DNA from 3 places in the Rhodococcus sp. FW305-130 genome. Region 1 is predicted to be linked to each of the others. Evidence: riboswitches for the same ligand, from Rfam matches in the RefSeq annotation. Region 1 holds a riboswitch; each other region holds the start of a gene.
What was found. A riboswitch is a leader RNA that binds a small molecule or an ion and turns the genes downstream of it on or off. The one in region 1 is predicted to bind S-adenosylmethionine.
Positions count from the first base shown of each region.

Region 2: linked by a shared signal. The riboswitch ahead of AC3WQS_RS26675 (putative leader peptide) and the one ahead of AC3WQS_RS03010 (LLM class flavin-dependent oxidoreductase) in region 1 are both predicted to bind S-adenosylmethionine.
Region 3: linked by a shared signal. The riboswitch ahead of AC3WQS_RS26650 (amino acid ABC transporter permease) and the one ahead of AC3WQS_RS03010 (LLM class flavin-dependent oxidoreductase) in region 1 are both predicted to bind S-adenosylmethionine.

Region 1 is NZ_JBYTAP010000001.1:605,043-609,582, forward strand. Features, by position in the region: gene AC3WQS_RS03005 (ABC transporter substrate-binding protein) at 1-1,445, shown strand, start outside; SAM riboswitch class I at 1,625-1,720, shown strand; gene AC3WQS_RS03010 (LLM class flavin-dependent oxidoreductase) at 1,725-2,804, shown strand; gene AC3WQS_RS03015 (NtaA/DmoA family FMN-dependent monooxygenase) at 2,834-4,228, shown strand; gene AC3WQS_RS03020 (MFS transporter) at 4,298-4,540, shown strand, end outside.
Region 2 is NZ_JBYTAP010000009.1:265,475-270,014, reverse strand. Features, by position in the region: gene AC3WQS_RS26685 (ABC transporter permease) at 1-385, opposite strand, end outside; gene AC3WQS_RS26680 (ABC transporter substrate-binding protein) at 388-2,025, opposite strand; gene AC3WQS_RS26675 (putative leader peptide) at 2,163-2,252, opposite strand; SAM riboswitch class I at 2,261-2,355, opposite strand; gene AC3WQS_RS26670 (GNAT family N-acetyltransferase) at 2,373-2,963, opposite strand; gene AC3WQS_RS26665 (FAD-dependent oxidoreductase) at 2,972-4,081, opposite strand; gene AC3WQS_RS26660 (ABC transporter substrate-binding protein) at 4,092-4,540, opposite strand, start outside.
Region 3 is NZ_JBYTAP010000009.1:259,680-264,219, forward strand. Features, by position in the region: gene AC3WQS_RS26630 (hypothetical protein) at 1-527, opposite strand, end outside; gene AC3WQS_RS26635 (alternate-type signal peptide domain-containing protein) at 532-1,089, opposite strand; gene AC3WQS_RS26640 (HAD-IIA family hydrolase) at 1,376-2,191, opposite strand; gene AC3WQS_RS26645 (sulfite exporter TauE/SafE family protein) at 2,229-2,996, opposite strand; SAM riboswitch class I at 3,196-3,290, shown strand; gene AC3WQS_RS26650 (amino acid ABC transporter permease) at 3,482-4,456, shown strand; gene AC3WQS_RS26655 (amino acid ABC transporter ATP-binding protein) at 4,453-4,540, shown strand, end outside.

The DNA of each region.
Region 1 (4,540 bases):
TCGCCGGCGGAACCATGACGTACGGCGTGCAGGTTCTCGTTCCCTCACTTGACCCGACCAAGACGGCAGCGCGCGGTGGTTCCGGCGGTGAGGCCTTTGCTGCGGTGTACGACGTCCTGATGAGTTACGACACTGCGAGCGGCGAGTTCGAGCCCAAGTTGGCTCAATCGCTCGATACCAGCGACGACGGAAGCACGTGGACGTTGAAACTTCGCGACGGTGTGAAGTTCAGCGACGGTTCCGCGCTCGATGCCAACGCCGTGATTGCAAGCATCGATCGGTACAACGCGGGCAAGGGCAATGGCGCCGAGTTGTGGCTGGCTTCGGTGGAATCGGCGCAGGCAAGCGGCCCCACGACGGTCGACTTCAAGCTGAAGACGCCGTGGATGCGCTTTCCGTCGATGCTCGCTCTCGGGCACGGGATGATCGTCGCCCCGAGTTCGCAGCAAGGCGACAAGTTCACCGCCGTGGGTGCCGGACCCTTCACCGAAGATCTCTTCACGCCGAGCGTCGAGCGAATCTTCAAAGCCAACCCGTCCTACTACGGCGGCGCTCCCAAGCTGGACAAACTGCGGATGGTTGCACTCAACGGTCCGCAGGCCAATCTCGAATCATTGAACAGCGGTCAGCTCGATGTTGCCTACATTCGCGGCCTTACTTCGGCGATCAATTCCGCCAAGTCCGCTGGTTACCCCGGTTACATCGACGTGCTCAACGCCGGTAGTGCCGAGATTGTCAACAATCGTGAAGGCCGACCGGGCTCGGATGTTCGCGTTCGCCAGGCTATCGGCTACGCGCTGGACACCACGTTGATCGATCAGCGCGTGGAAAACGGTGAGGGACTGCCTGGCTCGGAGTTGTTCGGTCCGACGTCGCAATGGCACGTAGACACACCGGGTATTGCCTACGACCCCGAAAAGGCCAAGGAGCTTCTGAATCAGGCGAAGGCAGACGGATACGACGGCACTCTCGACTACGTCGTGCTCAGTGAGCCCAAGGACCACGCGATCGGCCTCGCCGTGCAGTCACTGTTGCAGGCCGTCGGGTTCGAGGTGAACTTGATCTTGGCCAACAACGCCGGCGACATCGTGCAGAACGTCTACGTCAAGCACGATTTCGACCTCGCGCACGCGGGCATCGGAATGTACGAGTCGATTCTCGATCTCGGATTGTTCTCCACGACCAACAGCACCTCGATGGCGAATACTGCTGGATATGCGAACCCGGCGATGGATCAGCTGATCGCAGATCTACAACAAGCCAAGGATAATTCGTCGACCCTGGCGATCATCGGCAAGATTCAGACGCTGTGGAACGAGACGGTTCCGTCGGCGCCGATCGGCGGGCTCACGTCGTTCTGGGCTTGGCAGAAGAACGTGCACGGTGTGGTTCCGACTGCAACCGGCATCATGCTGTTCGATCAGGCATGGATGGGCGCGAAGTAGCGTTCCAGCGCACACCGAGAGCCCCGTCCGACGCGAGTCGGGCGGGGCTCTTTCGTGTCTACGTCGGCTAGCGTTGCGCAACCCTTTCGATCAGGATGATTGTATTGAAATATGTTGTAGGTCAATATGATTCGTCAAGCGCGATTTGACTTGTTCAGCGTCGCCCGCATAGATTGCATCCACCATCCAGAGTGGCTGAGAGACCTGGCTCGATGATGCCGCAGCAACCCGCTACCTAACCGCAGTGTGGGTGCTACCGCCAGGACCGATGGAGGACACATGACTGTATTTGCCGTGGGTATCGAACTGGACGGCGAGGGCACTCACCCCGCTGCCTGGCGCCGAAGCTCACATCGCCCGGATCAGTTGCTCACGGGTAAGGCCGTGCGCGATCGCGTCGCGGCTGCCGAGAATGCGGGCTTCACCTTCGCGACGTTCGACGATTCCATCCTCCCTCCGAGTGGTGACATTGTCGGCCGCATCGATGCCGTCTCCAGGGCGTCATACGTGGCGGCGACGACCAGCACGATCGGACTGGTCCCCGTCGTCGGGACCACGTACGCCGAACCGTTCCACACCTCTTCGCAATTGGCGACATTGGACTACTCCTCGCGTGGGCGTGGCGGCTGGCTTGCTGTTCCGGTCGAAGACGATGCCGCGGCGAGGGCGTGGGGGAGGGCTCCGGTAACGACGGAGTCGGCGCGTCAGCAGGAGCAGCGGGATTCGGTTACCGTCGTGACAGATCTCTGGGATTCGTGGGAGGACGACGCCGTCGTCCGTGACTATCTCAGTGGGCGTTTCCTCGAGCGTGATCGTCTGCATTACGTCAATTTCGAGGGCGACACCTTCTCGGTGAAGGGGCCGTCAATCGTTCCGCGGCCGCCGCAAGGCCAGTTGGTGGTGTTCGGCCGCTACGGCGCCATCGAACCACACCAGGCCGATGTTGTTCTCGTTTCCGGTGATTCGGTGGAGGCCATTGCACAGTCGGCTGCCAAGGCGCGCGATGAGGGCGCGTCATTGGTGGTCGCCGAGGTCGATGTGGCATTCGATACGCCGAATCTGTCTGCGGCGCAGCGGTTGATCGAGCTGAACTCGTACGGGAATGCCGTCGTCACTGGCCGACTGCTCCTGGCTGCAGATCCGGGGGAAGCGGCCGTGGTTCTGAAGGAATTGGCCGGACACCTCGACGGTGTTCATTTCCACGCTCTCGTGATCGACGAGGACCTTCCGGTGCTGGCCAAATTCGTGCTTCCGGCGCTGTCGAAGTCCGGATTGACGCGACGCCCGGTTCCGGGATCGACTCTGAGGGGCAACCTCGGCCTGCAGCGGCCCGCAAATCGATTCGTCCACTCCTCCTGACTTGACTTCGCGCTAAGGACATTTCGGCTATGACTGCATCACGCTCCGCCGTACCTCGACCCGACGCACACGTTCACTTCGGCGTCTTCTTCCAAGGGGTCAACCACACCACCATCTGGTCCGATTCCTCGAGCGGATCCCAGATCGACTTCGAGACGTTTCGGCGGTTGGTACTCACCGCCGAGCGAGGTCTGTTCGACGCCTTCTTCCTCGGTGAGGGCCTTCGTCTTCGCGAGCAGAACGGCAAGATTCTCGATCTGGATATCGCCGGCCGCCCCGACGCCATTGCGCAGTTGGCCGCCCTCGCCGGTATCACCGACAAGATCGGGCTGGTCGCGACACAGAACACCACGTACAACGAACCGGCCGACCTCGCCCGTCGACTCTCCGGCCTCGATCTACTTTCCGACGGACGGGCCGGCTGGAACGCGGTCACCACTGACAACGCTTGGACGGGAGAGAATTTCCGTCGCGGTGGTTTCCTCGACCACGCCCTGCGTTACGAGCGTGCCGGGCAGTTCATCGAAACTGCACGGGCACTGTGGGATTCGTGGGCCGACGACGCGATCTCGGACTCTCGCACGTCCGAGAACTGGTCGACTCCGGGAGCCGTGAGCGACGTACGCCGCCAGACTTCGCAGTTCGACATCACCGTGACGCCGACGCTTCCCCGCAGCAGACAGGGACATCCGGTCATCTTTCAAGCGGGCGATTCGCCGACTGGACGCGATTTCGCGGCGACGCACGCCGACGTCATCTTCTCGCGACACGGGACGCATTTCGACGGCGCGCTCGACTTCGCCGACGACATTCGGGCTCGGTTGCGTAGCGTCGGGCGACCGGAGGACGACGTCAAGATCCTGCCCAGCACGCAGATCGTGTTGGCGGAGAACGAGTCCGAGGTCGAAGAGAAGGCGCGGTGGGTCCTCGAAGGTCAGTTCACCGGCCAAACCGCACTGTCCCTCGTCGGATTGGTGTGGGGGAAGGACCTTTCCGACCGAGACCCGGACGGTCCACTACCGGAGGAAGATCCGGTTGCCCGCCCGGTGTCCGAGACGCGCGGTTCCGCGCGAGACGGCAACGACCCCATTGCGATTGCACGTGAATGGCGGGCTCTCGCCGAGGCAAAGAATCTGTCGCTACGTCAGGTCGCCATCGAGACCTCGCAGCGTTCGGGTTTTGCGGGCACCCCGGGGCAGGTCGCAGATCAGTTGGTCCATTGGGTGCGCAACGGAGCTTCGGACGGCTTCAATATCTCGCCGTACCTGGTGCCGACCGGGCTCGACGAGATCGTGGACTGGTTGATCCCGGAACTGCAGGAGCGTGGGGCGTACCGCACCGAGTACTCCACGTCGACGCTGCGAGAGCACTTGGGGTTGCGACCGCCGCTCACGCGTCGGGCCGCGTCTGAAGTTGCGGGGTAACGGGTCCTGTCCCACACGGTCACAGCGGCGGCCGAATCCACCAAGCTCGATTCGGCCGTCCGCTGGGAGATCATCGTCTGCGTAGCCGCGGGCTTCACCACCCTTCTCGATTCGGCGGTGCTCGGAATCGGGGTTCCGTCGATCCGGGCGTCGCTGGGCGCGTCGACCTCCGAGGTGCAGTGGATCCTTGCGAGCTATTCGCTGACTTTCGGCTTGGCCCTTGTGCCGGCGGGCCGACTCGGTGACGTCGTCGGGCGTCGACGCTTGTTCTTGGCGGGGCTGAGCATTTTCGCTGTGATGGGAATCCTCGGA
Region 2 (4,540 bases), on a different contig from region 1:
GGGTGTAGGTAGCGAAGAACGCGATCGCCACTCCGAACAACACGGCCAGAACCAAAGCGGTGGTTGCCAGCACCAGAGTGCTGGGCAGCGCCGAGAAGATGGCATCCGTCACCGGCTGACCGGTGGAGATCGATGTACCGAAATCGCCGCGAAGAGCATTTGTCAGCGACGTCCAGTACTGCACCCACACCGACTGGTCCAAGCCGTACCGCGCCCGAAGCTGATCGAGCGCAGCCTGATCCACTGCGACACCCTGACCGGACGAGTCGGCAGCCATGCTGACGGGATCACTCGGCAGGAGGAACAGAATCACGAACGAGATGGTGAAGGCGGCCCACAGGACCACTGCGGCCTGACCCAGTCGGGTGAGTACGTATCGAGTCATGATTACTTACCCGACAACCATGCGTCGTAGAACTGCAGGCGTGAAGAGGCTTCGAAGTTCAGGTCCTGCACACTCGATCCGGCACCGATGGCCTGTGAGAGCTCGATGGTGGGGATGGAGAGTCCACGGTCGAGGATCAATTCCTGTGCAGTGGATACCAGTTCGCCGCGTTGGCCGTTGTCCGTGGCTGCAAGCTGGTCTGTGAGAACCTTGTCGAGCTCCGGATCTGCGCCGCGACGGTTCAGGTTGCGGCCCTCTGTGCTGAACGATGCCCGCAGGATGTCGGCGTCCGCGCGAGTGCTGTTGTAATACAGCGAATCGTAATCACCCGATACTCCCTTCTCGGTCCATTCACCGTTCGAGACCAGGTTGAGCTGCAAGTCGACGCCGACCTTCTTGAGCTGCTGCTGTACGAGCTCGAGGATGGCCTGGTTACCCGAGAACACCGGACTGAAGGTGACGCTGAAAGTGAGCTTCTGCCCGTCCTTCTCGCGGATACCGTCGCTGCCGGTCTTCCAACCAGCCGCGTCGAGAAGCTTCGCCGACTTGTCGGCGTCGTACGTCACGACACTCGATTCGTCGCTGTAGAGCGGAGTGGTGTGAGCCAACGGGCTCGTGGCCGGGAAGAACGACGGATCCAGAACGGTGTCGACGAGTTCTTGGCGGTTGATCGCGGGAATGATGGCCTGGCGAACAGCCTGATCGGCGAGAACGCCGCGACTGACGTTTGGCTGGAAGAAGAAGCTCACACCCGGGTTCGGCCTTGTGAGGATTCGTCCGCCTGCGCCCTCGATCTGCGGCGCATCCTGCGGAAGCGCATCGCTGACCGCATCGAGCTGGCCGGAGGCCACGCTGCCTGCCCGCACACCAGATTCGGGGACCACCGTGAAGTCGACGCCGTCGAGGTAGGCCTCACCCTGATGCGCGACCGCGTCCGACGCCCAGTTGTATCCCGCACGCTTGGCGATCTTGACGCTCTTGTCCTGCTGCCAGTCGGTGTACACGAACGGTCCGGAGGCGATCACCGCTGCACCGGGGCAGCGCTGCTCGGATGCCAGCGCGGTGGTGGAATCGGCGAGGATTCCGAGCTGTGGCGTCGAAGTTGCCTGCAGGAACTGAACATTGGGTCCGGAGAAATTGATCTTCGCCGTGTGAGCATCTACGACGTCGGTACCGGTGTACGAGGACAGGTAACTCTTCGCCAACGACGCGTTCGGTCCGAGATTCTTGACCGAGTCGAAGGTCTTCTTCACCGAATCCGCCGTCACCGGGGTGCCGTCACTGAAGGTGGCGTCGTCGCGAAGGACGAACGTGAAGCTAGCGGCGTCGGGGCTGATCTCCCAGCTCTTGGCGAGCCACGGGGTGATCTCTCCGGAGTCGGGATTTTGATCGGTCAGCGAATCCACCACGGTCCGAGTGACATACACGGTCTGGTTACTGCCGGCCTGGGCCGGATCGGCACACGTCGGCGCCTGCGACAGACCGTAGCGAAGGGTTCCGCCGGACTGGGCGGGGCCTGCGTCGGCAGCACTGTCACTCCCGCTGCTGCAGCCGGCGAGGACGGTGCCGAGAACCGAGACAGCACCGATACCGGCGATTACGGTCGCGCGTTTGCGGGCACCGAATGAGGGCGAAGACACCAAGAACTCCTAAAGAGGCATGCCGAAGAGCGCACCCGTCGCCTGAGACGAGAAAGGCGATCGAGCACGAATCACTTGTGAGAGAAGAGAAAACAGACTTGTCGACGACTCGCCTGAGTGTGAATGACTGACCGAGGTCAGTTGGTACAGAAAGATCCCGCGGTGCGGCACAGGTCTACGTGACGACGCGACCAGGCGGTATCGAAACCGCCTTCGACTGCCTTCATTTCGTGTTCCTCCATCGGTCCTGGCGGTAGCACCCGCACCCGATCACTCGGGGGGTTGCTGCGACTTCAATGAGCCAGGTCTCTCGGTCGCTCTGGATGGTCGTTCGCAAGTGTACGAGGTTAAACCCGGGTGTTGTCAACCCGGTCGGTAGGAATTGCTGCTCGAGTCACATTTTCGAGGACCCGAAGTTGTTTCTCGAACGGGTGGATGCCCACCTCTTCGGGCGAGAGTGACGCGTCGTAAAGCGGTGTGTATCCACTGGACAGATACAGCGCGACGGCCTCGGGTTGCCGAGGACCCGTCGTGAGAAACACCCGGTTGTATCCACGAAGTTCGACCTCTCGTTCCAACTCGCGAACGACGGCCTTGCCGAGGCCGCGCTTCCGATAGTCGACCGATGTCCAGATTCTCTTCAGTTCGGCAGTGGTGGAATCGAATTGACGAAACGCACCACCGGCGATCGGCAGACCGTCGTGGGTGAGCACCAGAAGCGCACCCTGCGGATAGGCAAATTCTTCTGCCGGATACGTCGTGAGATCCTCGAGCATCGCTTCGCGAGTCCCGCCGTAACGCGAACTGTATTCGAGTGCCAACTCCGCGATCAGTGGAGCTGCCAAGGGATCGTCCTGCGATACCGAATAGACCTCTACCGCTCCGACACCCTCGAGCTGTCGAGTTCCGAGCTCCAGTGCCACAACACTTTCCTCCATGAATCTGGTCAACGCTCCCCCAGCCTGAAAACTTCCGGAGCGAGGGTGGTTCCGTCGACGAGGTCCGCCACAAGTTCACCCAAGGCCGGACCGAACTTGAACCCATGCCCCGAGAACCCCGCCGCCACCGTGACGGCTCCGACTCGGTCGATGACGAAGTTACTGTCCGGCGTGCTCGTGTACAGGCAGGTGAGCGACTCGACACGGGTGGAATCGACACCGGGCAACCACGACTCGGCGTACTCCACCAATCGCTGCTCTCCGTCGACACCAGGGGTGTAGTCACGGGTCTGCGGAGTCACCACCGGCCCGGTCGCGTGTTCGCCGATCTTGATCCCGTCCTCGGAACCAAGCCCGTAGATCCCCGCGGTCTCCAATTCTGCGCCGGTGTGGTGAACGAAACTCGGCCACTCGACTCCGGGATCGAGCGGTGCGAAGTGTGCCGGTTGTTCCTGTGTCGTGCGCAGTGTCGGCAGTACGATCTCGGAGCCGAGACCGCTGTCTTCGATCAGATCCGCAGTCCACGCACCGGCCGCGATCACTACCTGACGAGCTGCGAGCGTTCCACTGTCCGTCACCACGTCCACGCCGTAGGACGCCCGCGCGAGTGCCAACACCCGAACGTCGTGACGGACCTCGGCGCCGGCAAACACCGCTCCCGCCTTCAGAGCGGTCACGGCGCGGTCCGCGTGCAACCGGCCTGCATCGGGATGATGGAGCACCGTGGTGTCGAATCGCAGCCCCGGCCAACGGGCGGACGCCTCGGCAGGGGTGAGGATCTCGCCCTTGATGCCCGCCTCGAGAAGTATCTTCGCCTTGGACTGCACTGCCTGCGGCAGGCCGTGATCAACGGCACCGGTGAGTTCCAGGAACCCGATGTCCGTCGTGGTCTCCAACTCCCGCCACAGCGGCAGCGCGTCGGCCGCCAACCCGGTGTACAGGTGATTGTCGTACGCCTGACGGTAGATGCGCGAAGTACCGTGCGACGCACCGTGCTTGTGCCCCGGCCCGAACTGTTCCAGCTGAACGACGCTACGTCCGCGCGCCGCGAGCCGCCAGGCGGTGGAGGACCCGACGAGTCCTCCACCGATGACGATCGCATCGAGAATCTCACTCATGGACGAGAGCTCACTTGGTCTTCGGAAGGCCGGGCGGGTTGATCAGGGACGTGTCGACGGCTTCATTCGTGATGTTCCAGCGCTCGAGGATCTGCTGGTACGTGCCGTTCTCGATCGTGTGGTTGATCGCGTCGTTGATTGCCTTGATCAACCCGTTGTCCTTCTTCACCAGAACCGCGATCTGGCCTTGCAGCGTGTCGCCTGCACCGGAGAACTCACCGACAACTTCGGTTTCACCCGACTGCTTGGCATGGAACTGCGACGACGGGTTCGGTCCGAAGTAGGCGTCGATCCGGCCGGACTGCAGCGGCAGGTAGTAGTCGGTGGTGTTCTGGTAGTAGGAGATGTCGGTGGGGGCCAGGCCGGCCGCGACGTTCTGCTCACTCCATTTGACCAGCAGCGCTTCCTGATTGGTACCGGAACCTACCGCGATCTTCTTGCCTGCGACATCCTTGGGTT
Region 3 (4,540 bases), on a different contig from region 1:
GTCTGACCGGAAACCGCACCAACACCCACCGTGAGCCGCAGACACAGGATGTAGGTGCCACCGGCTGCGAGCGGAGTCGGCATGTACGCGGGGGAAACCGGGTACTGCAGCGATGCATTCATCGATCCGGACGTCACTGGGGTCACTGCCGGAGCCGCGGTGTTGACGCCGGCCGGGCAGGCGCCTTCGTTGGCGACTCCGTACGTGGTCAACGTGAATCCCGGAAGTGCGCTCGTCGACTGCATTCGCCACTGCAGAGGATCAGACCCCGAATTCTTGACGGTGAGCGGAGCTTGCACCGTGTTTCCCGGGACCACAGGCGTCGTGGCCGTCGTCAAATTCGCCAGGGTGTACGCCGCACTGGTTCCGGCCGATGTACCAACGGTGAGGTTGACGCTGGCAGCGGTTGCGGTCCCACCACTCGCGCTCGCCGAATCGGACCACAGCGCGAGCGACTGCTGTGACGATGCGAACACCGCTACAGCAGCCACCGCGACTGCGATCGCTCCCCAGACCTTTTTCCTCATGAAATTACGGAGCCGGAGTCAGCGCTGTCTGAGTGACGACCAGCTTCATCGCCGCCAAGTTCAGCGACTGATTCTGCGCGACCTGGTTGGCCACCTCGGTGAAGTTCAGACGGACTCCGACGTGCACGATCGTGCCGTTCTGTACCTTGGTGATCTGTGAAATCGGGTTGCCACCAGCGTCCTTGATGGTCGTAACCGGCTGTACAGCGGCGGCAAGTTCGGCGCTGTTGGCACCTGGAACGATGCCGGCCGTATCAGCGGTCAGAACAGCCGCGAGACGATCGCCCACTGCGGTCACTGTGACGTCGCAGGTGTATTCGATGCTCTCGGTGGTGACGATGCGGTAAGCCGAGATGTTGGTGATCGCGGTCTTCGTCGGATTGAGGGAGTTCCAACCGCCGCCGACCGGTGCGCAGGCGCTCAGGTCGAGTGCACCGGAAGTGACGGGTCCGCCGCCACTGACGTCGGCCGAGTCGCTCCACACAGCGAGCGAGCCCGCACCGCCGAGGAGGAGGGCGCCGGCCGCAGCAGCAGCGATCGCGCCCTTGGTCTGCTTCTTCATGAAAATCTCATTTCATGTCTGGGACCCGAAATGGGTCGTTCAGACATGAGTATCAGCCACGGCAAACGATTCGTTACTACTTTTTCTCAAATTTCTTTTTGGACTGCGATCCACCTATTGTCGGGGTGTATTCGCCTCTGACCTGCGAATAACTATCAGTACGCAATCTTCCTTCGAAAGAAACCGCTTGTTTGTCCAGCTGGACAAAGTGGACGAGTCGGATCCTGGCAAATCTAGTGTTTTTTACCAGTTAATTACCGACTCGCGGTTTTGTTTTGCAATTGAATCAATTGTTTGCGGTGCTACGGAATGGATCGGTTGTCATTCCTACAAGATCGGCGACCGACTCGAGAACGACTGTGGGTCGGTACGGGAAGAGCTCCACCGACGCGCGGGTCGAGATCCCGGTCATCACCAGAATCGTCTGCAGTCCGGCTTCGAGGCCACAGACGATGTCGGTGTCCATCCGGTCGCCGATCATCAATGTGTTGGCCGAATGAGCGCCGATGGACCGCAGGGCAGAGCGCATCATCAAGGCGTTGGGCTTGCCGACGTAGTAGGGATCGCGTCCGGTTGCCTTGGTGATGAGAGCGGCGACCGAGCCGGTGGCCGGCAGCGAGCCGTCACGCGACGGCCCAGTGGCGTCGGGGTTGGTGGCGATGAACCGCGAACCACGCTCGACCAGGCGAATGGCGGTCGTGATCGCCTCGAACGAGTACGTGCGCGTCTCGCCGAGTACGACGTAGTCGGGGTCACTGTCCGTCAGGACGTAACCGATGTCGTGCAGGGCAGTGGTCAGGCCCGATTCGCCGACCACGTAGGCGCTGCCGCCTGGCCGCTGGTTGGCCAGGAACGTCGCGGTAGCGAGCGCTGACGTCCAGATCGACTTCTCCGGGATGTCGAGTCCCGAATTGAGCAGGCGTGCTCGCAGGTCACGCGGGGTTCGGATGGAGTTGTTGGTGAGCACCATGTACGGGATGTCGTTCGACGCCAGCTCTGCCAGGAACGTGTCCGCTCCAGGTATCAAGTGCTCCTCGTGGACGAGAACCCCGTCCATGTCCATGAGGTAGGTCCAACCGGTCTGATCTTCTGTACTGGTCATGACTCCAGTATGTGCGGGTGCCGCCCGATGTGGGCGATCAAGCGAGAAGGCGCCACAGCCCGATCAGGCCGACGACGACAATCGTGTAGCGCAATGCAGTGGGGGACAGGCGCCGTCCGTAGCGGGCGCCCAGGACGCCACCGCCGAGCGAGCCGACAGCGATCAAACCGGCTGCTGCCCAATTGATCTGATCGAACGCCAGAGTGATGTACATCCCCGCTGCAACGATGTTGACGAGCAGTGAGAGCAGGTTCTTCGCGCCGTTCATGCGTTGGAGGGTTTCCGGGAGGATGGCACCCATCACACCGATGAGAAGGATGCCCTGCGCGGCAGTGAAGTATCCGCCGTAGATGCCGACCGCAAAGGTGCCGGCGGTCAGGAGCATCAGCCTCTTGGTGGACAGCGTCGTTTCTTCGGTTGAACGCTTCTTGGCCCACGCCTGGATGCGTGGTTGGAGGAGGACGAGCGCGAGGGCGAGGACCAACAGCACCGGAACGATGGTTTCGAACAGTTTCTCGGGTAGATGCATGAGCAACCAGGAACCGAGTAGTGCCCCGGCGAGTGACGCCGGAATCTGCCACTTCAGTCGATCCCACTGTCCGGACAGCTCGCGTCGGTAGCCCCAGGTGCCGGAAACTCCGCCGGCGACGAGCCCGACCGCGTTGGACATGGTCGCGGTCACGGGCGGCATGCCGAAGGCGACCAGCGTCGGGAACGTGATCAGCGTTCCACTGCCGACCACGGCGTTGATCGCGCCCGCACCGATGCCGGCCAGCAATATGAAGAAAGCGTCGAGTCCACTCACTCCGCAGACGGTACGGCAGAGGAAAAGTCGGTCCAGACGGCGGTCCCGGTCTTCGTTCGAACACTCCATTGAACACGTCAAACGCGGCTTCGGACACCGTTGGAATCAGTGCGATTTCAACCTGGTTGATCTTTCATTTCCCTTGCAGTGCAGGGAAATACAACATTTGACGACTAGACATTTCGGGTCTAGTCTTTGCTCACCATCCAGAGCGACCGAGAGACCTGGCTCGTCGACGTCGCAGCAACCCCCCGAGTGATCGGGAGCGGGTGCTACCGCCAGGACCGATGGAAGGCATCACATGGGTTCCACTTCGCACGCTCCGCACAGGCGCCGCCATATCGATCTGTGCCGCACCGCTTCGTGTCACTGTCGCTGACCGAACCGTCGTCTTCGCAACTCGAGCTCACCAACTCGAGACCACAGCTGCGTTCCCATTCCCCGAAAGGTCTATTCGTCATGTCCACTCCGTCAGGTAGCGCGCCGTGAGCGCGCCCACCGATGTCCGCCCCGAAAAGTCGGTGTCCGAGCCGCAACTTCCGGACTCGGAGCTTGTCGTTGCTCGCACCTGGCACCCGCTGCGCTGGGTGATCAGTGCGGTCGTGCTGGTACTGCTTGCTCAGTTCATCCACGGACTCGTCGTCAACCCCGGCTGGGACTGGCCGACCTTCGCGCAGTACTTCACCGCGAAATCAGTGCTCGCCGCGCTGTGGATGACGATCAAACTGACGCTGTGGGGGACGATCCTCGGATTCGGTCTCGGTGTTTTCCTGGCACTCGGTCGGTTGTCGAAAAACCCGGTCCTGCAGGTGATCGCTTGGACCTACATCTGGGCCTTCCGCTCGATTCCACTCATCGTGCAGCTGCTCTTCTGGTTCAACATCACATACCTGTACCAGACGCTTTCTCTCGGAATACCTTTCGGGCCCGAGTTCTTCACCTTCCAGGTCAGCGGTGTGATCGGCGGATTCACCGCGGCGGTCATCGGTTTGGCGCTGCACCAGGCTGCATACTCGGCCGAGATCATCCGCTCCGGAATCATTTCGGTGGATCACGGCCAGATCGAAGCTGCTCACTCGCTCGGTATTCCGCGCAGTCGCCAGTTCTTCAAGATCGTTCTCCCGCAGGCAATGCGAGCGATTCTCCCCAACGCCGCCAACGAGGTCATCGGACTCTTCAAGGGAACGTCGATCGTCTCCACCATGGCAATCGCCGAACTGTTCTACCAGGTGCAGGTCATCTTCGGCCGCAACGGACGAGTCGTGCCCCTGCTGATGGTCGCCACGATCTGGTACATCATCCTCACGACGTTGCTCTCGATCGGTCAGTACTACGTGGAGCGCCACTATGCACGAGGATCCGCCCGTGCGCTTCCGTTGACTCCGGTACAGAAGGCGCGCAAGAAGTTCGAAGAGATTCGCGATGCGCGTCTCGATATTCCGAGAGGTGCGACCCGATGACCGCAGAACTGGCCGAAGAGACGGTGTATGCCGTCGAAGCGCGCGGAATTCACAAGTCGTTCGGCACGCTGGAAGTACTTGCCG